Regions from separate parts of the Desulfuribacillus alkaliarsenatis genome, predicted to be linked through region 2. Evidence: a T-box and tRNA genes for the amino acid it is inferred to sense, from the RefSeq annotation. Region 2 holds a T-box; the other holds one or more tRNA genes.
The links. A T-box is a leader RNA that pairs with one kind of tRNA and senses whether it is charged. The one in region 2 lies ahead of pheS (phenylalanine--tRNA ligase subunit alpha), so its partner is inferred to be a tRNA-Phe.
Positions count from the first base shown of each region.

Region 1: it has a tRNA-Phe gene. The T-box ahead of pheS (phenylalanine--tRNA ligase subunit alpha) is inferred to sense a tRNA for this amino acid. The anticodon was not compared.

Region 1 is NZ_MIJE01000032.1:194,006-209,145, reverse strand. It holds gene spoVB (stage V sporulation protein B) at 1-1,444, opposite strand, end outside; gene scfA (six-cysteine ranthipeptide SCIFF) at 1,576-1,725, shown strand; gene scfB (thioether cross-link-forming SCIFF peptide maturase) at 1,792-3,174, shown strand; gene BHF68_RS11730 (COG2426 family protein) at 3,186-3,683, shown strand; gene BHF68_RS15170 (post-transcriptional regulator) at 3,706-4,029, shown strand; gene secD (protein translocase subunit SecD) at 4,091-5,314, shown strand; gene secF (protein translocase subunit SecF) at 5,314-6,222, shown strand; gene BHF68_RS11715 (LapA family protein) at 6,353-6,901, shown strand; gene recJ (single-stranded-DNA-specific exonuclease RecJ) at 7,014-9,203, shown strand; gene BHF68_RS11705 (adenine phosphoribosyltransferase) at 9,239-9,751, shown strand; gene BHF68_RS11700 (RelA/SpoT family protein) at 9,834-12,002, shown strand; gene BHF68_RS11695 (MBL fold metallo-hydrolase) at 12,036-12,671, shown strand; tRNA gene BHF68_RS11690 (tRNA-Ser) at 12,739-12,832, shown strand; RNA gene rnpB (RNase P RNA component class B) at 12,850-13,226, shown strand; tRNA gene BHF68_RS11680 (tRNA-Phe) at 13,241-13,316, shown strand; tRNA gene BHF68_RS11675 (tRNA-Leu) at 13,339-13,422, shown strand; gene BHF68_RS11670 (methyl-accepting chemotaxis protein) at 13,583-15,140, shown strand, end outside.
Region 2 is NZ_MIJE01000036.1:65,419-80,558, forward strand. It holds gene rplT (50S ribosomal protein L20) at 1-351, shown strand, start outside; gene BHF68_RS14705 (CBS domain-containing protein) at 491-886, shown strand; gene BHF68_RS14710 (potassium channel family protein) at 936-1,610, shown strand; gene BHF68_RS14715 (TrmH family RNA methyltransferase) at 1,597-2,448, shown strand; T-box leader at 2,496-2,714, shown strand; gene pheS (phenylalanine--tRNA ligase subunit alpha) at 2,815-3,852, shown strand; gene pheT (phenylalanine--tRNA ligase subunit beta) at 3,865-6,300, shown strand; gene zapA (cell division protein ZapA) at 6,373-6,627, shown strand; gene BHF68_RS14735 (CvpA family protein) at 6,656-7,198, shown strand; gene ercA (alcohol dehydrogenase-like regulatory protein ErcA) at 7,422-8,588, shown strand; gene BHF68_RS14745 (sensor histidine kinase) at 8,572-9,873, shown strand; gene BHF68_RS14750 (response regulator) at 9,863-10,276, shown strand; gene BHF68_RS14755 (bifunctional diguanylate cyclase/phosphohydrolase) at 10,293-12,089, shown strand; gene polX (DNA polymerase/3'-5' exonuclease PolX) at 12,189-13,895, shown strand; gene BHF68_RS14765 (U32 family peptidase) at 13,944-15,140, shown strand, end outside.

The sequences.
Region 1 (15,140 bases), on a different contig from region 2:
TAACGAGTAAAGCCCACTCTTCGATGTATGAAAAATACCTTGAAATTGCTTGTGAACTAATAAATATAACACCTGCCATGAACAAAAATTTGAGCATGTCTTTTGCAGGATAGGTAAGTGGGTAATACTTACGTGTGCTTCGGATATGTAACAAAGTTACAGTTATAATACCAATACCAATTGCAATTACAGCACCATTGATATTTAAGAGTGGTCTAGTTGCTAAAATATATATGCCAGCAAGTTTGACTATTGCGCCTATTAATGAGTTATACATTGTTTCATTAGCTTTACCAAGTCCTTGTAATATTCCTGCCAATGGTGATTGTAGGTACAAAAAGATGGCGAATGGAGCAAGAATTTGTAAGGAATGTTTTATTTGTGGCTGATTATATAAGACACTACCTAATAGCTCCGCTTGCGTAAATAAAAGTACTGTAAAATAAACACCAATGATTAATGTAAAGTGTATCGATTGCCTAACACGAGTAGCAATTGTCTTTTTGTGTTCTAACGCGTTAGCCTCTGAGATAGACGGTATCAATGTGATCGATAACGAGTATGTAAAAACTGTAGGGAATATTAATAATGGGATAACCATACCAGCAAGCTGACCATAATAAGCCGTTGCGCTATAGGTTGCTATGCCAGCGAGGGCTAAGCTTTTTGCAATAATAATAGGCTCTAAAGCATAAGTTAAAGATCCAATCGCACGGCTAAAGGTAACTGGCACTGCTGTTTGTGCTATGCTATATAATATTTGTCGCCGTGATTGCTTCTGACTTGGAACACTAAAGGTTGACTGAAATGGTTTATTCTTATATTTGAAATAATAAACAAGTAGTACTATAAAACCCATCAATTCACCACATACCATCCCAACCATAGCTCCTGCCGCAGCGTATTCTACACCCATAGGCATCCAGAGGCTAGCAAAATATATAACTGCTGATAGTCGAAATATTTGTTCAAAGACCTGTGAAACTGCCGTTGGATTCATATTCTGTAGACCTTGAAAATATCCGCGCAATATAGAAGAAAGGGCGGCAATGGTAATAATAGGAGCCATGGCTATTAGTGCATAATAGGAGCGTTCGTCCTGTAGAAATGTTTTAGATATATAAGGCGCGTAGATTATTAATAAAATAGTAAATATCGCACTTAAAGTTAAGACAAAAATAATAGATAGGTATAGAATTCGTCTTATTCGTCTTTTGGCATTTATTACCACTGCTTCCGCAACGAGCTTTGATATGGCAATGGGCAACCCGGCTGTAACAATAGTTAGGATAAATACGAGGATAGGAAACGCTAGCTGGAATAATCCCATTCCTTCAGCGCCAATTATTCGGGATAGAAAGATTCTATAAACAAAGCCGAGTACTCTAGCTATTAAGCTGGCAGCAATGAGAATAATTGTCCCTTTTATAAATGTTTGCTTCATAGAAAATACCCCGCTTCAGTTTCGACAGTTTGTACATCATATTCTTGAAACTGATTTGGTATGCTTTTTGTTTACTGACAAAAAACTCTATGCTATACTAAAAATGTTACATATTAGTAGGAGGGAAACAGATGAAGCATATTAAAATTTTAAGTAAGAATTCCTTACAGGATTCTATACATTCAGGCGCCTGTGGTGAATGTCAGACGTCTTGCCAATCAGCTTGTAAAACATCAATGACTGTTGGTAATCAAGTGTGTTTGCAAAAAGATAAAAAATAAGTTAAGACCCATCAATAAAGGGTCTCTTTTTTTGGTTAATTAAGAATTGTTATTTTGGAGGTTACCATGAAGCACTTAGTGCACCAATTTAGATATAAAGATAAATTTCTCGCCTTTGATGTGTGCAGCAATACTTTGTTAGAGCTAGATCTATTGAGCTATAGAGCCTTAGAGTTATATAGCCAGCAGCAATTTTCTATAGATGAGATTGTATTAACTTTGAAAGACCAAGGTTTTACTGAAGGAATAAGTGAAATAAGAGAGACCATAGATGATATTGTTAAACTGCATAAGGACAAAATTTTGTTTTCTGATGAAGCAATACCAGAAGGTTCATTATTTGGTGATGATACTATAATTAAGGCAATGTGTTTACATGTAGCACATGATTGTAATTTGCGCTGTAATTATTGTTTTGCATCAAGTGGCCATTTTGGTGGAACGAGGACAATGTTAGATTTAGAAACTGGGATGGCAGCAATAGATTTTTTAATTAAAAGCTCCAAGGGCCGAAAACACCTTGAAATTGATTTCTTTGGCGGCGAGCCACTAATGAATTTTGATATTGTTAAGCAGCTTGTTGAATATTCGAAGAAGCAAGCAATGCTATATGGTAAAGTTATTAAGCTAACACTTACTACCAATGGCCTGTTACTTACTGACGGTATACGGGAATATTTGAATAATGAGCAGATAAGCTTAGTTTTGAGTCTTGATGGTAGGAAAGAAATAAATGACTCAATGCGACACACCCTAGACGGGAAAAGCTCATATGACGTTATCGTCCCTAACCTGCAAAAGACAGTTGACGGTAGAGACCATGACAATTATTATCTGCGTGGAACATATACGAGTGAAAATCTTGACTTTGCTGAAGACGTTAAGCATATGCGTGACCTAGGTTTTCAATACGTTTCTGTTGAGCCAGTGGTAGCTCCAGAGAACTTGTCATATGCTTTAACAGAAGAGCATGTAGAGCGAATAAAAAAAGAATATGAGCTCTTAGCTGAGGAATATATTAGTAGTCAAGGGACCGCGAAGGAGTTTTCATTCTTCCATTTCCAAGTTGACCTAGATAAAGGGCCCTGTGTTGCAAAACGCCTTTCAGGCTGTGGGGCGGGACATCATTATGTAGCTGTTACACCAGAGGGGGATATTTATCCCTGCCACCAATTCGTTGGGATGAGCGAATTTTTAATGGGTAATGTTAAGCAGGAAGAAGGGATTCAGAGTCCAGAGTTAGTTGCAGAGTTTAAGAATACTAATATCTATGCTAAAGAATTATGTAAAACATGCTGGGCACGATTTATGTGCGCTGGTGGCTGTCATGCTAATGCATATGCATTTAATAAAGATTTGACTAAACCGTATGTAGCTGCCTGTGAAATTACGAAAGCCCGTTTAGAGGCGGCCCTGTATATAAAAGCGATAGAATTATCTAAAGGTTAAAAGGTGATATAATGAAAGAGTTCATGAAAGAGTACATTTATATAATTGTAGACTTTCTTTCGACACTTCCAACAGAGCTAATTGTTATTATTATTGCTGCAATGCCAGTAATTGAACTGCGCGGTGCCATACCAGTTGGTGTTGAACTTGGATTGCCAGTGTTTAAAGCGTGGTATTTAAGCATAATTGGTAATCTATTACCGATTTTGCCGATTCTTTACTTCTTTCAGCCGATTTCTAACATTATGCTACGATTTAAGTGGTATCAAAGCTTTTATAACTGGCTATATAACCGAACTATGCGAAAAAGTGACCGCGTACAGAAATACGGAGCTATTGGACTAATCTTTTTCACAGCAGTTCCATTGCCAACAACAGGTGCTTGGACAGCTTGTCTAGCAGCGATTTTGTTTAGAATACCAATAAAGATGGCATTCGCAGCGATAGCAGCTGGAGTCATATTTGCTGGAGTTATTGTTGCTATACTGAGTGGGATGTTTTTAGGTTAATAAACGTAGGGGGGATTTCTGAATGAATGAGTTTAATGAACAGGAAAGGTTATTGGAAGAAAAAATAGCTGACGATCAGGTAAGTTTAGATGACGAGCCACAAGAGTTAAGTGAAGAAGAACGGAAGTATATTGAAAAGGTTATTGAGGATACCTGCCAGATGAAAGCAGACGAATTGAAATTAATGGGAATCCGCGCCACTGGTAAGCAAGTTTGGCTTTGTGTTTCTAGTAAATATAAAAAAGATTATCCAGAATTTCATCAGGTAGTAAATGACATTTTATCATTAAAATCATCTAAGTTTATGAACTGGTTAATGGTTCAGGCTCAAAAAGGTCTGATTTGACTTTTCTTTTTAAATATAAGTATAATAGTTCTATTGAATTTTTAAGGAGGATACAAAAACAATGGTTAAGTGGAATAAGGTTGTTATCTTTGCAATAGCGACCATTCTCATAATTAGTCTTACTGTAATTGATGCACCAGAAAAGGCGCAGAGAATTACTTTAGGTCTTGATTTACAGGGCGGTTTTGAGGTTTTATATCAAGCTGTTGCCACTGAAGATACTGAGGTAACGAGAGAGATTTTACAAAGTACGGTTCAAGCTATCCAAGAGCGTATAGATAGATTAGGTGTAGCAGAACCAAGCATTGATATTGAAGCTAATAATCGTATACGTGTACAGCTAGCTGGGGTTGAGAACCAGGATGAGGCTCGTGCAATAATTGGAACAACAGCTAAGCTAGAATTTATTGCGCCAGATGGACAGGTTGTAATGACTGGTAATGATATACGCAGTAATGCAAGGTATGTTCCAGATGAAATAGGTAGACCTAACGTTTCAATAACTTTTGAGAATCCTAGATTATTTGCAGAAGTAACTCGCACATATATAGGACAACCAGTTGCTATTGTTCTAGATGGTGAAATAATAAGTAATCCAGTTGTACAAGCTGTTATTACCGATGGTAGTGCAGTTATCACTGGTATGGATACTGTTGCAGAGGCTAATAGATTAGCACTTCTTTTAAACTCAGGGGCACTTCCTTTAGAACTTGAAGAAATTAACTCTACTAGTGTTGGTGCGTCCTTAGGACAGATTGCACTAGAAAAGGGTGTTACATCTGTAACTATTGGTTCTATTTTAATTGTTTTATATATGATTTTCTTTTATAGAATTCCAGGTGTTGTTGCTGTTATATCTTTATTTGCATATATGCTTATTATTGTGAACTTATTTGTAATCTTAGAATTCACGTTAACATTACCAGGGATTGCTGCACTTATTTTAGGTATCGGTATGGCAGTTGATGCTAATATTATTACCTATGAAAGGGTTAAAGAAGAAATCCGAAACGGTAAAACTATTTTATCGTCTGTTATTTCTGGATCTAAGAAGTCCCTATCTACAATATTAGACGCTAATATTACAACGATTTTAGCAGCATCTATTTTATTTGTATTTGGTACAGGTCCAATTAAAGGGTTTGCAGTAACTTTAATTATGAGTATTGTTGTTAGTTTATTGACGGCAGTTTTAGCGTCTAGATGGTTGTTATTGCTCCTTGCCCAGAGTAACTTGATTAAGAAGACAGAGCTTTTTGGGGCGAAAGGAGGAGAATTGAAATAATGCGTTGGGAATGGAATTATGACCTCGTTTCACATCGGAAAAAGTACTTTATTGTTGCATTGGTGATTGTTCTTATTGGCTTTGCTTCGTTAATGATACAAGGGTTAAACCTTGGTGTTGACTTTGTTAGTGGATCTCGTATAGCTGCATATCTAGGTGAGAGCTTTGATAGTCAAGAGATATATGATATATATAATCAGCTTGGCTTAGAGCCAAGTGTGGTTCGGGCTGCAGGAGAAGCTAATGACATAGCCATTGCCAGGTTTGATACAACGGTAGACCATGCGATGCTACCAGAAATTAGAGCAGCATTTAATGAACGCTTTCCTAATTTTTATGATATAGAAGAGAGTAGTGTTTCTCCGCAGGTAGGAGAAGAGTTAGCTCAGAAGGCTATATATTCAGTTATTATTGCATCGCTATTTATCATATTGTACGTATCATTTAGGTTTGAATATCGCTTTGCAGTTGCTGGTATTTTGGCTTTACTGCACGATGCTTTCTTCGTTATTACGTTATTCTCAATCCTTCAGCTAGAGGTGAACTTACCGTTCATAGCTGCTGTACTTACAATTATAGGTTATTCTATCAATGACACGATTGTTGTATTTGACCGTATTCGTGAAAATATGAAGTTTGCAAAAATTAAGTCTGAAAGTGATTTAGAAAAAGTAGCTAACGATAGCTTAATGCAGACAATGACACGTTCAATTAATACTGTATTAACAGTATTGTTTGGTGCCGTGGCTTTGGTAATATTTGGTGGTGAAAGTCTGCGTGAGTTTTCACTAGCGTTAACATTTGGACTTGTTGCAGGTGCTTACTCTTCAATTTTCTTAGCTGCACAGGTATGGCTAGCGTGGAAAGTACGCGATTTTAGGGCAATGAAGGCTAAGCAAGCTTCCTAAATAAATATTATTATCTATGAGACCGCGAATTTAATTATTCGCGGTTTTTTAATAATTATGAAGGAAACAATCGCCTATAAGTCGAATGTAATATATTATAAATTTTTTTTATCATAGGGAGCTGACGTTTATGCAGTGGAGTATAATTTTAGCACTTGCTTTTGCGTTAGTAATTGCAGCATTTGCAGTTGCTAATATGGATACCATAACGGTTAATTTCTTGTTTGGAGAAGCATCTATTCCTTTGGTACTGGTTATCATTGGAGCTACTTTAGCTGGGGCGATTATCATTGCTTCGTTTAATGTTGCCAACCAAATTGCAAGTTATCGAAAAATAAAAAAGCTTGAGGAAGAAGTAGAAACACTCGAAGCTCAGGTGGTTTTTTTAGAAAATAAACTAAAACAAGACGATGGAGTAGATGATGAACTAAATGGAAAATCAGATGAAAGACATGATGAAATGCCAAATGAAGGATTAAATGAAAAATCAAATGAAAAACAAAATGTAAAGATGGATACTAGCTTAGATGTTAACGTGGATGCTGCTCAAGGTGTAGATTCATGGGATAACCTAGAAATGGATTCCGGTGATAAGTTAGATGGATGGTCACAGGATACAGATATGAAACAAAAAAGAGATAACAAAAATATTATAGAGCTTGAGGAAGAGTCCAAATAAAGAGTCGAGTTATTAATTTGAGCTAGAGCCATTAGGCTCTATTTCTTTTCTTTGAGGGCTTACTTTATTGGTTATTTATATTATAATGTAAAGGTTGAAGGGTAGTGATATTGTGTTAAACAGCAGGAAAAAATGGAGATTACCTGACACCTACTATCAAGATGGTTCAATGGCTGAATACATTTTGCGGGAACGAGGCTACACTATACCTGTAGATGATTTTATCACGGTATCTGAGGAAAAGCTTCTATCTCCTTACTTGATGAAAGGTATGAAGAAGGCTGTAAGTCGTATCCAGATTGCGATAGAAAAGCAGGAACATATTTTAATTTATGGAGATTATGATGCTGACGGAGTTACAGCCACTAGCTTATTATATTTAATTCTGAAAGATTTAGGAGCTAAAGTATCGTATTACATTCCAAACCGATTTGAAGAGGGCTATGGATTACATATAGAAGCTATTAAGAAGGCAAAGGTTAATGGTATATCCCTAATAATAACTGTTGATACAGGTATATCGGCAATTACAGAAATAGAATTTGCCAACCAACAGCAAATTGATGTTATTATAACTGATCACCATGAGCCACTTGTAGAAATACCTGATGCCTACTGTATTTTAAATCCCAAATACGCACCCTGTGAGTACCCAGAAGCAAGTCTAGCTGGTGTTGGTGTTGCCTGCAAGCTTGCTACAGCATTATTAGGGCAACTTCCTATCGATTATATAGACATTGTAGCATTAGGAACTGTAGCTGATTTAGTACCTTTAGTTGGGGAAAATCGTATTTTGGTAGCTTTGGGATTGCAAAAGTTGAACCAACAGCCGTCCGTTGGAATGAGTGCCTTAATACAGGTCACAAATCTAAACAATAAGACTATAACTAGCGGACATCTAGGCTTCCAATTAGGACCACGAATTAACGCGAGTGGCAGGCTGGAAACAGCAACAGATTCTGTAGACTTACTTATTTCAGAAGAGCTAGACAAAGCCCTTTTGATTGCAGAAAAGCTACATAATATTAATGAAAAGCGTCAAGCTCTAGTGGACGATACCTACCGACAGGTTGAGGAGATACTGCTAGCAGAAGATCAATATTTAAAGAATAATAACGTAATAGTGTTAGCTAATGAAAATTGGAACCATGGTGTAATAGGTATTGTTGCTTCAAGAATTATAGAAACCTATTATCGACCAGTCATTTTAATTTCCTTAGAAGATGGTATTGGCAAAGGCTCTGCCCGTAGCATAGAGGGTTTCCATATGTTTAACGCTCTACAAGGGTGTGAATCTTTATTAGACAAATATGGTGGACATGCTATGGCAGCAGGGTTGACTATTCAAGCTGAGAATATTCCAATGCTTCGAAATAAACTAAATGAGCTTGCTGGAAATCAGTTAAGTGAAGAAGATTATTTGCCAACAGTAGCTACAGATATAGTACTGACAATACCAGAGGTTGTAATACAACAAACAGAGATTAGTACTGTGGAGCAGCTAGCGCCTTTTGGTATGGGACATGCACAGCCAAAGGTCGTCGTTAGTGGAGCGAAATGTATTGGTCTTCGAACTATTGGTAAAGAGAATAATCATATAAAGTTTACCTTTGGAGCAGGACACTATAAACTAGATGTTATTGGGTTTCGTTGGACTGACAAAATAAGTAGTATAGAAAATACTGAAATATTAGCTGACCTTAGATTTGAATTATTAGGAGATTTATCAATTAACTGCTGGAAAGATAAGCAAAATCCACAGTTGAATTTGCAAGACAGTGTAGTATCTCCAATCCAATTTGCAGAATCTGAAGAACAAGCTAAGAAGATTACAAAGGTTCTACAGGAGCATTTCTTTAATGTCCAATGTATTTCAACAAGCAGTATGCAAGAACAACAGATTTTAAAATTATGTACAGAAATTTATACAGAGAAAGTATATGTAAATCCGTTACAGCACAAGTGTATATACGTAATCATAGTAGACACTAAGGTTGAACAATTGCTACAAAAATCGTATCGACAACCTAATAGAGAAGAATTCTCCACAGTGTACAAAATTATTGCTAGCGAGCAACTGGTTGAGAAGGGGAATTTGATAGATAAATGTGCAAAGCTAGGGATAGCTGAGGAATTCTGCAATTATATATTAGCTGTTTTTGAAGAACTTGAGTTTATAGCCATAAAGAATGCCGAAATAAAACTGTCTGCGAATCCTCAAAAAAGAAAGTTAGAGGAATCGAAGTTTTACTTAGAAATGCTTCGCAAATCGATGATGTTTAAAAAGCACATGAATTATTAAAAAAGCACATGAATTATTAAATGGAGGAGATTACAATGAATCTACATGAAAAAATAAGAAACATTCCTGATTACCCTATAGAAGGTGTTCAATTTAAAGACATTACCACCCTGTTAAAGGATGGTGAAGCACTAAGATATACAATAGATAAAATTACAGAATTCTGCAAAAGCAAACAAGCAGATATAATTATTGGACCTGAGTCAAGGGGCTTTATTCTTGGCACACCAGTAGCATATAATACTGGAGCTGGATTTGTACCTGTAAGAAAACCTGGGAAACTGCCAGCAGAGACGGAACGCGTGGAATATAGTCTTGAATATGGAAGTGACGCATTAGAGATACACAAGGATGCAATTCAGCCTGGTCAAAGAGTAGTTATCTGTGATGATTTATTAGCAACAGGTGGTACAGTGCAATCAGCAGCTAAACTTGTAGAAAATCTTGGAGGAGAAGTAGTAGGAATTGCTTTTTTGATTGAGCTTACATTTTTAGAGGGAAGAAGCAAGATTGATCAATACGATATCTATAGTATTTTAAAATATTAATTTTGCAACTAGCACTATGCATGCTACAATGTAGAGTAATATTTATATGAAAGTTATTTTTTAGAAATAGGTGAGTAATCCCATGAGCTTTGAGGCCCTGTTAGACAAAATAAAGGACTACCAAGCAAATGATATAGAAAGAATAAAATTAGCATATGAAGAAGCGGCACAAGCTCACGAAGGTCAGAAGCGAATTTCTGGTGAAGACTATATTGTGCACCCAGTTGAAGTAGCTATTATTACTGCAGAATTAAAATTAGATGCAGAAGCAATAATGGCAGCTTTATTACATGATGTAGTTGAGGATACACCTACTACACTAGAGGATATAGAGAAGAAGTTTGGTAAAGAAGTAGCTATTCTAGTCGATAGTGTTACTAAATTATCTAAAATCAAGTTCCGCTCGAAAGAGGAGCAACAGGCCGAGAATTTACGTAAGATGCTATTAGCGATGGCGAAGGACATTCGGGTTTTATTAATAAAATTAGCTGATCGCCTGAATAATATTCGTACGTTAAAGCCGTTGCCGCCAGAAAAACAGAAGCGCATAGCCAGAGAAACATTAGAGATTTTTGCGCCTTTAGCCCATCGATTAGGTATATCGACTATTAAATGGGAGCTCGAAGATATTTCGTTTCGATATTTAGAGCCTAGTCAATATTATAAGATAGTGAACCTTATGACACAAAAGCGTAAGGATAGAGAAAACTTCATAGAAACAATAAAAAGCGATTTGAAATCTCGTCTAGAACAAATGGAGATTGAAGCAGATATATCTGGGCGGCCTAAGCATATATATAGTATTCATCGGAAAATGGTAAATCAAAATAAACGCTTTGATGAAATCTATGATTTACTTGCTGTGCGCGTCATTGTAGATAATATTAAGGATTGTTATGCAGTTTTAGGTGTCGTGCATACTATATGGAAGCCCATGCCAGGAAGGTTTAAAGACTATATTGCAATGCCTAAGGTTAATATGTACCAATCACTACATACGACAGTAGTTGGACCACAGGGTAAGCCTTTTGAAATTCAAATTCGCACATGGGATATGCACCATACAGCAGAATTTGGGATTGCTGCTCATTGGGCGTATAAGGAAAATAAAAAGATTCAAAGTAGCAATTTAGAGCAGAAAATAGCTTGGTTTAAAGAGCTATTGGATTTACAGCAGGATTTGAGTGATGCTAACGAATTCGTAGAGAACATAAAGCTAGACCTATATGCTGATGATGTGTTTGTGTTTACGCCAAAGGGCGATGTATTTGAATTACCTGTGGGGTCCGTGCCGATCGATTTTGCTTATCGTGTGCATACCGATGTAGGGAACGCGACTGTAGGAGCTAAGGTTAATGGACGAATCGTACCATTAGATTATCGATTGAAAACAGGGGATATTATTGAAATTTTGACATCGAAACAAAGCTTTGGTCCTAGCCGCGATTGGCTTAAAATTGCACAGTCAAGCCAAGCTAAGGCGAAAATCCGTCAGTGGTACAAAAAACAAAAGCGTGATGAAAATATCCATAAGGGTAAGGAACTGTTAGAGAAGGAAATAAAAAAGCTTGGTTTTGAGCCAGGTCAATTTTTAACTAGTCAGCAGTTGGCTGATATTAGTAGAAAATTCAATTTCGCTACAGATCAGGATTTGTTTGCGGCTATTGGCTATAATGGTATTAGTGCTCAACAAGTTGCTATGAGGCTAACTGAAAAGCAACGGCATGAACAGGCGAAGGAAGACTCTATAACCGCAATTGTTGATAATAGTAAATCGCAAGCAATGTTTAAGAAACGGAAAAAGCAGCCACATGGAGTACGTGTAAAAGGTGTAGATAACTTATTAGTACGTTTTTCGAAATGCTGTAGCCCAGTTCCAGGTGATGACATTATCGGTTATATTACCAAAGGACGAGGAGTTTCTGTACATCGCACAGATTGTGCAAACGTTAAAAATGATGAACATCAAGAACGCATAATACCCGTAGAGTGGGAAAGTGAAACAGAATCATCTTACACGGTGGATTTGGAGATTATTGGTTTAGATAGACCTATGATTTTAAATGAGGTTATGCAAGCAGTATCAGAAACAAAGACAGATATAAACGCTGCTTCTGGTAAAGGCGATAGAAATAAGCGAGCAATTATGCACCTTACAATATCAATTCGAAATGTAGAACATCTGCGAACAATAGTAGAAAGAATTAAAAAAGTGCGCGATGTATACTCAGTTAGAAGAGTTATGCAGTAACAGACTATTAAACAATTGAAAGGGTGAAGGGATATGATTATCCATAAGTTTCCTATTGGTCCAGTTGAGGCAAATTGTTATATTGTAGCAAAGGAAAAAAACTCGGAAGGGTTTATAGTTGACCCTGGAGGATTAGAGCTAAATCAAATCATCCAAACTATAGAAGAAGATAACATTAAGGTAACGCACATACTACTAACTCACGGGCATTTCGATCATATTCTGGGTATTGATGAACTTCGTAAGCATACTGGAGCAAGTGTATGTATTCACGAGCAGGACCAGAACAAATTAACAGAAGCTAATGATAATCTTTCAACTTACATGGGAGCAGGCTATAGCTTTAAGCCAGCTGAAAAGATTTTACAAGACGGAGAAGTTATAGAGGTTGGTAATATGCAAGTGAAGGTATTACATACTCCTGGACATACTCCAGGTGGAGTATGCTATTACATTGATAATAGACTGTTTAGTGGTGATACTCTTTTCGCAGGTTCGGTAGGTCGGACAGATTTTCCTGGCGGCTCAATGAGACAATTAATGACATCAATTCAAGAAAAGCTGTTAGAGTTACCAAAGGACACACTAGTATATCCTGGACATAACGAAGATACTACAATTGAACATGAAATGAAGCATAATCCATACATTTCTTCAAGGGTCTTCTAAAAATCTATTGCAAATTGCTTCTGAATATGATAAACTATATCTTGTCGCTATTTATTTAGTGCTTGATGGAGTGATGGCCGAGTCGGCTGAAGGCGCTCGCCTGCTAAGCGAGTATACGATTTATAGTCGTATCGAGGGTTCGAATCCCTCTCACTCCGCCAAGGTATATCTATACGAGTATTGTGAGCAGTCGCAGTACTACATTGAAAAGTGTAGTGTTGAGGAAAGTCCACGCTCGCCTAAGCTGTGATGCTTAGAGTTTGGGTGCCTGACGAAAAAATAAGTCAGGGCAGTATGAAAGTGCTGACGGCGGTGAAATGGACTCACTGAGTTCAGAATAGCCTGAAAGTGCCACAGTGACGAAGTCCTTTTGGCGACAAAAGGAGTGGAACGAGGTAAACCCCACTTGCGAGAAACCTAAATTATGGTAAGGGAGCTATCCGGAGGGAATAAGAACTGACGGATGGATTGAATAATGGATTTGCGACAAATTCGTTATTTGATAGATAGATGGCTGCTACCTCAGAAATGAGGTACAGAACGTGGCTTATAGCAATACTTGTAGATCTGGTTCGGTAGCTCAGTCGGTAGAGCAGTGGACTGAAAATCCACGTGTCGGCGGTTCGATTCCGTCCCGAACCACCATTTTTTTTATTCGCTTGAATAAGCGAGGGTGGTGGAATGGCAGACACGCAGGCTTGAGGGGTCTGTGTCGCAAGACGTGAGGGTTCAAGTCCCTTCCCTCGCACCAATTCCTCATATGATTATTAAACCCATCAAATTTAGATGGGTTTTTTTACGTTTTTTGGTGGAATCTTAATGTATAACAAGTAAGTATTTATACTTGTTATTATAGTATAATTCTTATAATATAAAGATAGCAGTACTAGTGAATTATAGGAGTGGTAAATATGGATTTTTTCAAGGGCATTAAAGGACGGTTAGCAATTATTTCAATTATACCGATTGTCTTATTTATACTGTTTAGTTTTGTCTTTACAATTCCTAATATTAAATCAGACTTACTAAACGAGAAACAAATACAGACAAAAGATATGGTAGATATTGGGGTTTCGTTGCTTGAATACTATTATGAGCGAGAGCTTAGTGGAGAGTTAACTAGAGAAGAAGCACAGTTGGGGGCGATACAGTCAGTTCGTGCATTGCGTTTTGGAGACGAACTACTGGATTACTACTGGATTAATGACTACCATCCAAATATAGTAATGCATCCATTCAGACCAGATTTAGAAGGTCAGGATGTTTCTGGAGTTAAGGATACTGAAGGACTTGCGCTTTTTGTAGAGTTTGTAAATGTTGTTAATCAAGAAGGTGCTGGTTACGTTCCGTATCATTGGCAATATTATGATGACACAAACAGGGTAGAGCCGAAAATTTCTTATGTTGCTGGCTTTGAACCTTGGGAGTGGATTATTGGAACTGGAGTCTACGTAAATGATGTGAATGAAGTATTTGCGGAGCGCAGAAGTATCAATATAGTGTTCATTATAGGAATCACTATTATTAGTTTGTTAGCGGCGTTTTTGTTTGCGAATAGATTGATTATTAGACCAGTTGCTGATGTAACTGAAATTGGCTCTAGGATGGCTGAAGGTGATTTTACACACAATATACCAGACGGTATACTTAGACGAAATGACGAAATCGGTAAGCTTGGGCATGTGTTTCTGGTGATTAAAAATAGTATGAGTGAGGTACTGACTAATATTCAGGCTAACGCAGATAAAGTAAATAATGCTTCTGTTGAATTATCGCAAAGTGCAGAAGAAACTACTAATGCTACAAATAATATGTCAATTGCTATAGATCAGATTGCAGATGGTACAGAAAATCAAGTCGTAAGCTCACAGGAAACATCGAAAGCGATGGAGGAAATGGCTCATGGAATTGGGCGTGTAGCAGAAACTTCAGGTACGATTGCGGATGCTGCACGTGCAATGATTGATCGCTCGAATATAGGTAAGGAATCTGTAAATCAAGCAATTAGCAAAATCACTGACATAGAAAAAGACACATCATCTACATCTGGTATTATAGCGACACTTGATAAAGACTCTGAAGCAATCGGAAATTTCATTAAGATAATTGAAGAAATATCTGAACAGACGAACCTATTAGCACTTAATGCAGCGATTGAAGCAGCAAGAGCAGGAGAAGCGGGTAAGGGATTTGCAGTAGTGGCAGATGAAATACGAAAACTAGCTGATCAGACTTCGAATTCAACGAAGGAAATCTATAATCTGGTTGGTAACATCCAATCAAACACTGGGCTCGCCGTTGATGCGATGAATAAGAATCAAACAAATGTTAAAGATGGAATTGAAGTTATATCAGAACTAGAAGAAGTTTTCAAGGATATTATTGAATCAGTTCGTGGAGTAGCCAATGATATTCAAGAAATGGCGGCGGTGGCTGAACAGATGTCAGCTGGTTCTGAAGAAGTTAGTG
Region 2 (15,140 bases):
GTAAAAGGCGGATATACAACACGTCAAAGACGTAAAAAGGTACTAAAATTGGCTCGTGGATATTTCGGGTCTAAACATACATTATTTAGAACAGCTAAGCAACAGGTGATGAAATCACTAATGTTTGCTTACCGTGATCGTCGTCAGAAAAAGCGTGATTTCCGTAAGCTATGGATTACACGTATTAATGCAGCAGCGCGTACTAACGGTTTAAGCTACAGTAACTTAATCCACGGATTAAAATCAGCTGGAGTTGAAGTTAACCGTAAAATGCTAGCTGATCTTGCAGTAAATGATAAAGCTGGATTTGCTGAGTTAGCAAATGTAGCTAAACAAAAAATCAACGCATAAGTACTGAATATAGAAAACCTTGTTTAAATAGCAAGGTTTTTTCGTTTGTAACGGTCTTAAAGTCAGTTGCAATCTATATACATTTTAGTTATGATGATAATGAATACATAGCATATATTGGGAAGAGGTGTGTGTAAGTATGTTGTTAGTAAGTGAATTTCGTAATACACCTGCAGTAACGGTTGAACCTAGCACATCCTTAAAAGAGTGTTTAGACATAATGGAGCGTGAGAGATTTCGTCATCTACTAGTTATTGAAGCTGGGAAGTTAGTAGGAATTGTAGTTAGAAAAGATATTGAAGGGGCATTGCGACAGCCTTCAAGGTATCCTGAGACACCAGTTGAGTGGGTAATGTCAAAAAATCTCGTTACCGTTAATAACGATACGTCGTTGTTAGATGCTTTGAAATTAATGAAAAAATACAAATATAGTGGGTTGCCTGTAATGGATGGTGACCAGGTAGCAGGTATGTTTACAGAAACAGACGTAGTAAAAGCCTTTATAGCTATTATTGAAAGAGAGAACATATCATAGAGAGCAAATGCAGTGTAAATAAGGGCACTATTTATTTGGAGTGAATTAAGTGAAACAAAAACAATATGCAGTACTAGGCCTAGGCCGCTTTGGTGGTAGTATCGCAACGAGTTTATACAATATGGGACATGAAGTTTTAGCAATAGATATTAACGAAGATAAGGTACAAGCTTATTCTAATGCTGTATCACAGGCTGTGCAAGCAGATTCGACGGACGAAAAGGCATTAAAAGCTTTAGGAATTCGTAATTTCTCTGTTGTGGTAGTAGCCATTGGACAAGATATACAGGCTAGTATTATGGCATCGTTAATAGTAAAAGAGATGGGCGTAAAGCATATCGTAGTAAAAGCTCAAAATGACCTTCATGGTAAGGTGTTAGAGAAGATTGGTGTAGATAGGGTTGTATTCCCGGAGCGTGATATGGGTGCCCGTGTGGCACACAATCTTTTATCGCCAAATATTATTGATTTCATAGAGCTGTCGCCAGAGTATAGTATTTTAGAGTTTGTCGCAACAAAATCAATGGTTGGGAAATCGCTCATAGAGCTAAATATTAGAGCTAAATATGGAATAAATATTATGGCTATAAAATCGGGCAAGAATAAAATTAATGTAGCCCCAATGGCGACCGATGTAGTTCAAGAGGATGATGTTTTAGTTGTGGTAGGGCATAAGGAAGACTTGAAAGTATTTGAAGGGAAAATGGCTGATGATAGTGACTAAGAGTATCCAGTCGCTAGATAACCCGCGAATTAAATACATTAATAAGTTAAAGCAAAGGAAATATCGTAAGCAAGAAGCATCATTTATAATAGAAGGCGAAAAGATAATCCTTGAGGCACTAAAACGTAACAAACTTGCAAATTATTATAAAGTCAAAGAATTATATGTTAGTGACTCTTTTGCTTTTCAGAATCTTATTATAAGTGATATAGAAAAAATTCCGGTTTATACGGTTACCGACAAGGTCTTTTCTAATATTTCAACGGTGCAATCGCCACAGGGCTGCCTAGCGGTCATAGAAAAGGTGGATTTGGACATAGCACAGGTATTAGAATTACGCGATAAGCAAGCTACTAAAAAATATCAATTAATCTTCCTGTTAGATGGAATTCAAGATCCTGGAAATGTCGGTACCATTATAAGAACTGCTGATGCTGTAGGTGCAGAGGCAGTGATATTAGGAGCTGGCACAGTAGATACTTTTAATGATAAGGTAATACGTTCAGCAATGGGAAGTATATTTCACGTACCAGTTTTAGAATTAGAAATTATTACTGCTGCTAAGATTTTAAAGGAACAGCAATACCAGTTGCTGGCAGCAGATTTATCAGGAGTATCTTATTTTGATTTACATAGTAGCATGGATATGTCGGAGGCTAAGCTTGCAATTGTCTTAGGCAATGAAGGTAGTGGTCTGTCGGATGGAATAAAGCAGAACGTTGACTCCTTTGTATCAATTCCCATGCCAGGCTCAGCAGAGTCGTTAAATGTATCTGTTGCTGCAGGCATTATTGCATTTGATATTGTACGGCAGTGGGGCTTGCAAAACCAATCGTAGCAATGTATAATAATGTTCAAACTTTAGCTTTATATAATTAAATATTTAAACAAGTGATGCAGGAGCGAGTAAGTTTATTGTCGTATACAGGAAGGGTCATATTTACTGAAAATGACCTTGCGTATGATTTGCTGAAATTCCCTCCGAAGACTCCTATCCGGAACTAAAGTATGGATAGTCGGCTGAAGCCGTTATATTAATGAAGCTGGGAAACAATATTAATAATGTTTCCAATTAGGGTGGTAACGCGAGCCTTCGTCCCTTTATTTGGGGTGAAGGCTTTTTTTGGTTTATAAGAATGTGACTACTGAAAGAGAGGTGAACAATATCTGCTCGGTGCAATGAAAGCAGCAGATATTACAAGCTATGCGTGAAAAGTTGATGGAGTTAAAGGAAGTTGCTAGCAAGCAGCTTGAGAAGCTACAGGAGCAAAAAGACATACAGGATTTAAAGGTTAAAATTTTAGGTAAAAAAGGTGAGTTAACATCAATTCTTAGGAACATGGGTCAGCTGTCTCCGGAGGAGCGTCCTATTATAGGTCAGGTGGCAAATGAAGTTCGTGAGCTTTTGGAAAATAAATTTCAATTAAAATTTTCTGAACTAGAGCAAAAAGCCGAGGAAAAACAACTTGAGCAGGAATCGATTGATGTGACTCTTCCTGGTAGACCAGTTGCTCTTGGATGTCAGCATCCTTTAACCTTAGTTGCCAGAGATATCGAAGATATTTTTATTGGTTTAGGCTATGAAGTGGCAGAAGGGCCAGAAGTTGAACAGGATTATTATAATTTCGAAGCTTTAAATCTACCGAAGAATCATCCTGCTCGAGATATGCAGGACTCCTTTTATATTACTGAAGAGCTATTAATGAGAACTCACACTTCACCAGTACAGGTAAGAACTATGGAGCATAAACGTCCAGAGGTTCCAGTGAAAATTATTTGTCCAGGGCGTGTTTATCGCCGTGACGACGATGATGCTACGCACTCCCATGTTTTTATGCAGGCTGAGGGCTTAGTAATTGACGAAAATATTCGTATGAGCGATTTAAAAGGAACGTTATTGACTTTTGCTAGGCAAATGTTTGGTGACCAGCAGGAAATTCGTTTGCGTCCTAGCTTCTTCCCGTTCACTGAACCGAGTGCTGAAGTAGATGTATCCTGTATAATCTGTGAGGGCAGCGGATGTAGAGTTTGTAAGCAAACAGGCTGGTTAGAAATACTAGGCTCTGGTATGGTGCACCCGAAGGTGTTAGAGATGTCTGGGTATGACTCTAATAAATATAGTGGCTTTGCTTTTGGTATGGGTATAGAGCGTATTGCAATGCTTAAATACGGAATAGAAGATATTCGTCAATTTTATATGAATGACGTTAGATTTCTTCATCAATTTCAAAGAAGGGCATAGGAGGATTAGACAATGAATGTATCATACAAATGGCTAAGTGAATGGATTGATCTTACTGATGTCACTCCAGAGATTGTTGCCGACAAATTAACAAATGCTGGAATTGAAGTAGACAGTATAGATAAACTTGATCAGGGTGTACAAGGTGTGGTAGTAGGTAAAGTGCTAAAGGCAGAACAGCATCCTAATGCGGATAAGCTCCGTGTTTGTACGGTAGATGTAGGGGAGTCTGAGCCGCTACAAATCGTATGTGGGGCGGCAAATGTTGCAAAAGATCAGTTAGTGCCAGTGGCAAAGGTAGGAGCTGTGCTGCCAGGAAATTTTAAAATAAAAAAATCAAAGCTCAGGGGTGTTGAGTCACAGGGAATGATTTGCTCTGGACAAGAGCTTGGATTAGAAAATAAATATATACCTAAGGAACTTCAAGACGGTATTTACGTGCTGCCTGAAAATTATCCATTAGGTAGTGATGTGCGACCTATATTTAATTTAGATGATACGGTTCTTGAATTAGATTTGACGCCAAATCGCTCTGACTGTTTAAGTATGCGTGGAGTCGCCTATGAAATGGCAGCGTTACTTAACAAACAGGTTAAAAAGCCGCAAGTGGAAATGACTGAGTTAGAGCAGGAGCATATAGATAAACTGATTACACTTGACGTTCAAGACTCAGAGTTATGCCCGCGTTATGCTGGCCGGATTGTGAAGGGTGTTACTATTGGACCTTCGCCAATGTGGTTAAGGAATAGACTGCAGGCTGCAGGGATAAGATCTATTAACAATATCGTTGATATTACTAATCTAATCCTACTAGAGTATGGGCAGCCTCTACATGCCTTTGACTACGACCGCCTAGCTAATCAAAAAGTGGTTGTTAGACGTGCAAAAGCTAATGAAATGATTAAAACATTAGATGAAATTGAGCGCAAGCTAACAGAAGATATGCTGGTAATAGCTGATGATAAAGAAGCAATTGCAATAGCTGGTGTAATGGGTGGTTATGATTCTGAGGTAACGTCTGAAACTAAGAATATCTTTATAGAATCTGCATGCTTTAATTCTGTTAGCGTCAGGAAAACATCTACGGCATTTGGGTTACGTACAGAAGCAAGTATTCGCTTCGAAAAGGGCACAGACCCTAACATAGTGACAGAAGCTGTAGACCGCGCTGCTGTATTAATGGCGCAATTAGGAGGAGGAGAGATTGTACAGGGGATAGTTGATTCTAGCCCTGGAGAGGTTCAGAATAGCCCTGTTGCAATAGAAGTTAATCGCATTAACCAACGTGTTGGTACAGAACTCACTAAAGAGCAGATGATAGAAATATTTAATCGTTTGCAATTTACAGTGAAAGAGCAGGGAGACGAGCTGCTAGTCAGTGTACCTACTAGACGCAGAGATATAACGATAGCAGAAGATTTATCAGAGGAAGTAGCCCGTCTATACGGTTATGAGAACATTCCTACTACGCTGCCAATTGGACAGTCTACACAGGGACGTTTAACGGATGAACAGCAAGCTCGCAGGCGAGTTCGTGATTGCTTGATTTCAGCGGGCTGGTATGAAGCCGTTTCTTACAGCTTTATCAATCCAAATAGAGTTACGGAGCTAGAGCTAAACGATGATATATATCAGAAGATGATTCCGTTAAAGATGCCACTATCAGAAGAACGTAGTCACTTGCGCACTACAATGCTGCCTTCGATGCTAGAGCTAGCACAGTATAATAGTAATCATAAAAACGAGGCAATTAAACTGTTTGAACTTGGCAAGGTGTTTAGGCCGAAAGAGCTACCACTTAAGGAGCTTCCAGAGGAGAAGATTACTGTAGCGGGGATCGCTTACGGCAATATTAATGGTCTCCATTGGTCAAATCAAACACAAGCAGTTGACTTTTACTATGTTAAAGGAGTTCTAGAGCAGCTATTTAGCTATCTTGGGCTAAATCAGTCTGGAATTAGTTATAGACCTGTTACAAAGCCAGCACTTCATCCAGGACAAACGGCAGTTATCGAGATTAATGGTGAAGAAGTTGGGTATATAGGCCAGTTGCATCCTAAAGTAATTAAGCAATTTAACTTGCCAAAGACTTATTACTTTGAGCTTGATTATGAAAAGCTGTTAGAGCACGCTAATTTCAAAATACAATACCAGAGTCTTCCGCGCTATCCTGCGATAAAAAGGGATATTGCAATGGTTATAGCCGAGGAAACGAATGCGTCTGATATAATGGATACTATTAAGAAGTCTGGGGGAGACTTGCTAATCGATATTCAACTGTTTGATGTTTATGCAGGTAAAGGTATCGAAGCAGGTAAGAAGAGTCTTGCTTTCTCCCTTACCTACAGAAATCGAGAAAAGACTTTGACTGATGAGGAAGTTCAGGTATCAATTGACAGTATATTAGCTGAATTAGAGTCGAAATGGCAGGCTGAGCTTAGAAAATAATTTCTTTTCACAGGAAGGAATCTTGGTAATATAACTCGAATAAGAGGAATAATGTATCTAGGAGGGAACATTATGTCCGATAAAAACAAAATCACAATCGAAATTTTTGGTCAGCATTACACACTTAAAGGGACAGCTTCTTCAAACCATATGCGTCTAGTTGCAGGTTATGTAGACGATAAAATGAATCAATTATCTGAGAGTAACCCAAGATTAGATGGACGCAAGGTGGCTGTTTTAACAGCTGTAAACATTGCGGATGAATACTTTAGACTTAAAGAGGAATATGATGAATTATTGAAATTGATTGAAAAGCAAGAAGGATAATCAAGCTCAGAGAAAAAGTGGGTGAGTTATGCATTTCATTGATTTACTTATTATTATCTTTCTTATAGTGGCCGTCAATAGAGGCTATCGTAGAGGATTTATTCTGCAGTTTATTAGCTTAATTAGTGTCATAGCGGCTGTTGCGATAGCATACATGTTTTATCCAATAGTAGCAAAAATCATACGACCGTTCTTTAACATGCAAGAATTGCATGAAATGTTTTCGTTGCCAATTCCTTTGGGTGTATCAGTTAATGAAATGGCAGCTACGGCGATTGCCTTTGCTTTATTATTTATAGGCTCAAGAATAGGACTGATGGTATTTGCGCGGACACTAGATGTAGTCTGTCGGTTACCAGTTCTAAACACATTCAATCGTATTTTGGGTCTTATGTTAAGCTTTGCTGAGTTTATGATAATTACAGTAATAGCAGTTAATATAGGAGCAATGCTACCGATTGAAGCAATCCAGAACATTATAGAGCAATCTATAATTAGTCAATATGTAATGGCGGAATTCGGCTTTGTTAGAGAAAAAATAATAAGCTTGCTACAAGAAGCAATTATTTAAACAGGAATGCAATTGTTTTATCAGGAATGTTTTATTAAATAGAATTATATAATGTGAAAGCTACCTTTTGGGTAGCTTTTTTCACGTGAATTGTATTTTCTTTATTTATAGGTGTTCCAATCTAGGGTATATGATATAATATAACCAAATAAAAATAGTAAATAGTAATTATTTAATAGTGATTAATGGTAGTTCAAATATATGGTTGGCGGAGGTGTTAAGAATGTCTTTCGTTAATGGGTTAGAATTAAGAAAGTTTGTTGCCCCAGAGTTTATATTTGGAGTAGGAGCTCGGAGACTGGCAGGTCAATATGCTAAAAACTTTGGTGCTAAGCGTGTGCTATTAGTTACTGACTCAGGTGTTTTAGGGACTACAATTTTTGGCGACGTGGTAAATACGCTAGAAGGCTTAGGTATCAGCTATGAAATTTTTTCGGATGTGTCAGAGAATCCGCGCGAGCAGGAAGTAATGGATGGGGCTAACATATACATACAAGAAAAATGCGAAGCAATTATTGCTGTTGGTGGCGGCAGCCCAATTGATTGTGCAAAGGGTATAGGTATCGTTGCTTCAAATGGTGGGCACATTTTGGATTATGAGGGTGTGGATAATGTTACTTTGCCTATTCCGCCACTAGTATGCATACCGACTACATCGGGTGCTTCGGCGGATGTATCGCAGTTTGCCATTATTACAGATACTAGCAATCAAGTTAAAATCGCCATTGTAAGTAAAACGGTAGTACCAGACGTTGCTTTAATAGATCCACAAACACTACTTACATTATCTCCTTATCTTACAGCTTGTACATGTATGGATGCGTTTACCCATGCAATCGAAGCTTATGTCTCAAATGCAAGCTCTCCCATAACTGATTTACATGCGTTAGAAGCAATTCGTTATATATATCATAACCTATCTGATACAGTTGCTACTCCACAGGATATTACATTAAGAGGGAAAACAATGTATGGAAGCTTGCAAGCAGGATTAGCTTTTTCAAATGCTATACTTGGGGCAGTTCATGCAATGGCACACAGTTTAGGTGGATTTCTAGATTTACCACATGGTGAATGTAATGCAATCCTATTACCGAGAGTAATTGAATATAATTATGATGCGGCTCCAACAAGGTACAATGATATAGCTAACGCTATTGGAATAAGGACAGATAATATAGATAATGAACAGATTAAGCAGCAGCTTATCGAATCCATTGAAACACTAAAAAGTAGCGTTGGATTAAATAGAAGACTTAGTGAATTAGGTGTAAAGAAAGAAGATATACCACATCTTGCAAGGAAGGCTAGTTTAGATCCTTGCTTACACACAAATCCAAGGAAAGCCAATATAAAAGATATAGAGGTAATCTATGAAAAAGCATTGTAATCTATTTGAACAAGATAATAGAACAGAGGCGGGCACCCAGGGTTTGAGAGAAAAACTGATAGGACTAGGGGAAGTATCTATTCAAAAAAGCTACTACCCAGAGCTACAGCGTCGACTTAAAGAGCTTGAGAAATTCAAGGCTATATTAAATCAAAGTAATGATTTAATATTCTTTATGAAAGTGCCAGATATGACTATAGAGGATGTTAATGAGTTTGCATGTCATTTTCTTGGTTATACTCGTGACGAATTCATACAATTACCTATTAATGAATTCGCGGGCACCCATGTTTCGAAATGGATTGAACAAGCGATAGATAAAATATTCAATAATACACTAGATAATAATGATGAATATAGGATTACTTTATTAACGGCTTTAACTGATAAGCAGCAAAAAAAGCATCCAGTTGAAATTAAATTAAAGCTTGTAGAATGGGAGGATACCTATTATATAATCGCCGTTGCAAGGGATATATCAAAGCATATAGAAGCAGAGATAAAAATACGGAAATTAAATGTTGAGCTAGAGCGGAAGGTCCGACAAAGGACGGCACAGCTAGAAGCAGCTAACAAAGAGCTGGAAGCCTTTAGCTACTCAGTCTCTCATGATTTGCGGGCACCGTTAAGAACGATTAACGGCTTTAGTCAAGCTATATACGAAGATTATAGTGACGTAGTGGATGATGAGGGTAAAGACTATCTAGGCAGAATAATGAAAGCCACACAGCATATGGGTAATCTAATTGATAACCTGCTCTTGTTATCAAGATCTACAAGAATAGATATGAAATACGAAGTGATTGATTTGAGTAAGCTTGTAACAAAAAGCTTTAAGAGATTCCAGGATGCAATGCATAGAGATGATAAATTACAAATTAATGTTGCAGAGGATATATACTGTAATGGGGATTTCCAGCTTCTTAAAATAGCAATAGATAATTTAGTGGAAAATGCGCTAAAATATTCTCAGGATAAGCCGATATCTATTATAGAGTTTGGAACGGTAATTAAAAATGACACCACCATCTATTACATCAAAGATAATGGTGTAGGTTTTAATATGAAATACTATGATAGGTTATTTACGCCATTTCAGCGACTACATAAGGATAACGAATTTCAGGGAACTGGAATTGGTCTTGCTACTGTTAGACGAATTATTGTAAGACATGGAGGCAACATTTGGGCTGAAAGCAATGTTGGTGCTGGAACAACTTTTTACTTTACTTTAGATCACTACTTGGACGATGATGTGTGTAAGGGGGAAGAAGATGGCTTATAAAACAATTCTCTTAGTCGAAGATAACCCAGATGAAGAAGTATTAATGGTCAGAGCTCTAAGAAAGAACAATATTATTGACAAAATAATTATTGCAAGAGATGGAGCTGAGGCTATTAAGGCGATTGAAAGCGAAGACAGAATAGATGTAGTATTCCTTGACCTCAATTTGCCTGTTATGGGTGGTATGGATGTTTTAAGTTATGTGCGTAGCAAAAGTGGATTAAATAATATTCCCATTGTTATTCTCTCGTCATCTAAGGAAGATGCAGATATAACCCGTAGCTATCAACTAGGGGCAAATAGCTATGTTAACAAACCGATTGATTTCAGTGATTTTACAAGTACAGTTAAAAGCCTTGGGGCCTATTGGCTTAATATAAATAGATTACCATCCGAAGGCTAGTAGAGGAGATTGGAAGATGGCAAATGCATTAAGGGTTCTATATATTGAAGACTTAGAAGATGATGCAATACTTGTAACTAGGGCGTTGAAAAAAGCGGGGATCGATTTAATATATACTCGTATACAAACCGAAGAAGATATGATAGAGCAACTAACAGGTGCTTTTTGGGACTTAATTATATGTGACTATGCTATGCCTGATTTTGATGCTATGTCTGCCTTGCAAACCTTACAGGAGTTAGGCTATGATTTGCCATTCATAGTTGTCTCTGGGACAATCGGTGAAGAGCAGGCTGTTGCATTAATGAAGGCTGGAGCCCATGACTATGTAATGAAGGAAAATACCACTAGGCTAGCGCCAGTGATAAAAAGAGAATTACAGGAAGCAAAGGTTCGTCGTTTAAAGCGAGAAGCTGAAAGAAACCTTCAAATAAAAGAAAGAAACTTCAGAAAACTAGCAGAAAATTCACTTGATTATATTCTCAGAATAACACATGAAGGTATTATAAATTACGCTAATAAGGCTGCAGAACTATATTTTAAAAATATCATAGAAACACTAGCTGGAAAAGAAATTAAAGATATCAGTTCCTTAATTCCGTCAGCAGAATCGGAAAATGCTATGGCTAAGGTTATGGGAAATCAAAAGCCAATAAATGAAGAAATACAAACTGCGAATGACAGATGGATTGATTGGCAATTCATACCAGAGCACGACGCAAGTAATAAAATTAGTACGATTATGTTTGTTGGTAGAGATATTACAGGAAGAAAAAATTTGGAGAATGAGCTTCGCTACCTTAGTCATCATGACCCATTAACAGGACTGAATAATCGTATTCATCTAGAGAAGCAAATGCACATATTAGAATCTATAGCTGCATACCCAGTCGGTATAGTGGTATGTGATATTGATGGATTAAAGATGATTAATGATTCCTTAGGTCATGAGGCTGGAGATATGCTATTACAGCAAGTAGGTAAGCTATTGAAAGCTAGCTTACCTACTTGTGCAACTGTAGCAAGGGTTGGAGGAGACGAGTTTGCAATTTTAATGCACAAAATTTCCTTAGATGCATTTAAACACTCTATTGAGTCGATATGTGATGCCATGGAGACTTATAATGATGAACATGATAAGCTGCCTATTAGTCTTTCAATTGGCTATCATTATAGTAGTGGAGAAGATACGATTATAGAAACCTATCGAAAAGCAGATAATCATATGTATCGTGAAAAACTCCATAAGGCGCAAAGCACTAGAAGTGGAATAGTACAAATGCTTATTAAAGCATTAGAAGTACGTGATTTCGAAACTGAGAAACATATGGAACGTATGGAAGAGCTAGCTGTATTGATGGGCAAAAAGCTACAATTACCAGAATCGAAAATTACTGATTTACGACTATTTGCTAGATTCCATGATATTGGCAAGGTAGGAATACCTGATGAAATTCTCTTTAAACCAGGTCCACTAACGGGAAAAGAGCTAGAGGTCATGAAAACACACAGTGAGATTGGGCAAAAAATTGCCAGATCTGCATCAGAATTACAGCATATTGCTGGTCTAATCTTACAGCATCATGAATGGTGGAATGGAGAAGGATATCCACTAGGCAATAAATATGAGCAGATCCCATTGGAATGTAGAATTTTAGCTATAGCTGATGCTTACGACGCGATGACAAGTAATCGACCTTACCGTAAAGCAATGTCTAAGGAAATAGCACTAGAAGAGATAAATAAGCAAAAGGGCATACAGTTTGACCCTAAGCTAGTAGAGCTGTTTTTAAGCTTAGAAAGTGAATTATAACACCTAATTACAGGTGTTTTTTGTTTTTTTGTAGAGCATACTAGTAAAATGAACTAAAGTAATAAATTAAAGATGAATTAGGCTAATGGGGTGATTCTTTTGGACAATTATGTAATTGCGTGGTACTTAAGGCAAATCGCAATCTTAACAGAGCTACAGGGTGGTAAAGATTTTCAGGCGATTGCTTATAAAAAGGCTGCCTCTACAATAGAAGGACTAACAGGGTCAATTCGGGAGCTACCAAAAAATAAACGGGCAAGCTTACCTGGCATTGGATCAAAAATTCTAGCTATGGTAGAGGAATATATAGAAACTGGTAGAATTAGCAAATATGAAAAATTACGCGCAGATACACATGATGACTTTTTAACTATGTTAAAAATAAATGGTGTAGGACCAAAATCGATTCGCTTATTAAATAAACACCTAGGAATAACCTCGTTAAAGGAATTAGCTGCGGCTGTGAAGGCACGCAAGGTTCGTAAAATACCAGGCATTGGAGCTAAATTTGAAATGAGGGTTGCAGCTGGAATCGAGCATCTAACAAAGCCACCAACGGAATTTACACTTGATTCTGTGCTGCCTTTAGCTAAATCAATTGTTGAGGCGTTTAAAGAACAATCACTCATAAACAACATATCAACTGCTGGTGATGTACGAAGAATGAAGGATACCATTAATCAATTAGACATAGTAATAAGCTGTGATGATGTCCAAGCGACAGTTGAAGCTATTAAGAAGCTGCCTAATATACATAAGCTGTTAACAGAGGATAAGTCCAGCTTGACATTGCACATGGAATATAATATATATCTGCCCGTTAGATTTAAGCTTGCAAAACCAGAGAGCTATATTTATACTTTACACGAGCAAACAGGTTCTAGGTCATACTTGGAATTTATAAACAAAACTGCCAAACAGAAGAATGTAGATTTAAATCAAGCTTGGACCTCAGAACAAGAATTATTACAGGCGCTGGAATTGCCATATGTAGAGCCGGAGATTAGAGAGCTACCCTTCTTGGATGCAATTGCAGATAATAAGCTGCCGAATTTAGTCCAGCTATCAGATATTAAAGGGGATTTACATATGCATTCCCATTATAGCGATGGAATCCATTCGATTGAGGAAATGGCTAAAAAGGCAATGGAATTAGGGTATGAGTATATTGCAATTACTGACCACTCACAATCCTTAAAAATAGCTAAGGGGCTTACGGTTGAAAAGTGGAATCAGCAAAAGCGAGAAATACAAAATCTAAACAAACAATTTGACAAGCAATTCCAAATACTTACAGGCACAGAGATGGATATTTTAACAGATACATCCTTAGACTTTGATGAAGAATTTTTAGAAAAAGTCGAGCTTGTGGTTGCTTCCATTCACACTGGGTTTCAGCAGGATAAGGAGCGGCAGACAGATAAATTTTTAGCAGCTTTAGATAGTACGTATGTTGACATTCTAGCACATCCAACTGGTAGGTTAATTGCCCGTAGAGCAGGATACGATATTGACTTAGATAGAATATTTAAAAAAGCTCAAAACACAAAAACATGCCTAGAAATCAATTCAAGCCCTGATCGGTTAGACTTAAATGCAGAAAATGCTAGAAAAGCAGCTAAGGAATATGGTTTACTAATAAGTATAAACACCGATGCCCATGATAAGGAGGCCCTTCATGATATGGAATTAGGAGTAGCGGTTGCTAGAAGAGCAGGACTTGAGGCAAAGGATATATTAAATACGAAAAGCAAGCAAGAGCTGCTAGAATATTTGCACGCTAAACGATACAGTAAACAGGATTAAACGAAACAGCAAATAGTATTAAACTGAGTAGTAAATAGGAGAGGTTATATGGAAAACGTTGAACTATTAGCCCCAGCAGGGTCGTTAGATATTTTGAAAACGGCTGTCCATGCAGGGGCTGATGCCATATATGTAGGCGGGCCGGCATTTAGTGCCCGTGCAGGGGCAAAAAATTTTACATATGAAGAAATGCAAGCAGGCATTACTTATGCTCATTTTTATAACCGAAAAGTATTTGTTGCAATCAATACATTGGTCAGAGATGATGAGCTTAAAAAGCTAAGGCGTTATATAGAGGAGCTTGCCGCAATGGCACCAGATGCGGTCATAGTACAGGACTTAGGCGTAGCGAAAGTTGTTCGGGAGCTATTACCAGAGCTACCTTTACATGCTAGCACGCAGTTAACTGTATCTAATCGTTATGGAGTACAAGCATTAAAAGTCCTAGGATTTTGCAGAGTGGTTTTAGCAAGGGAGCTAACAATAAGTGAAATAGCTGATATTGTAGCTGCACATCCAGATATCCAAATTGAAACGTTTGTACATGGTGCACAATGCTTTAGCTACTCCGGACAATGCTTAATGAGTAGCCTGATTGGTGGGCGTAGTGGGAATCGGGGTCAGTGTGCGCAGCCATGCCGTCTTCCTTACCAATTAGACAGCAAGTCTGGAACGCTGTTAAGTCCGAAGGATATGTTTGGCATGCCTCAGCTCTCGGAATTAGTTAACACAGGTGTTCATACATTGAAAATTGAGGGACGCTTAAAAAACCGTGATTATGTGTTTTACACTGTTAAGGCATATCGAGAAATTTTGAATAAACTGTCGCAAAATACCCAGCCAAACAATATTGCGGAAGCTGTAGACGGCTTATCAAAGGGTATTAGACAAATCTTTAACCGTGAATTTTCTCCAGGGTATTTAACAGGTGACTTAGGCGCAGAGTTAATTAGCTTGGATCGCCATAATAACAAAGGGATACCAATTGGACAAATACAGGCATTTAACAGGAAACAGCGCATATTAACTATTTGGCTTGAAGAGCATTTAAGCATAGGAGATGGCGTCTATATAGAGTCCAAGGAAGGTGATGGCTTTGGTTTTACCGTAACTGATATGATAGTTAACGGGATGCAAACGACCGAGGCTAAGGCAGGTACTAAAGTCGAGCTACCATTAAGTGAGTGGGAAATAAAAAACAAAGTAGCTGGCAAACAAACAATCACTAAAGGCGACGTTATCTAT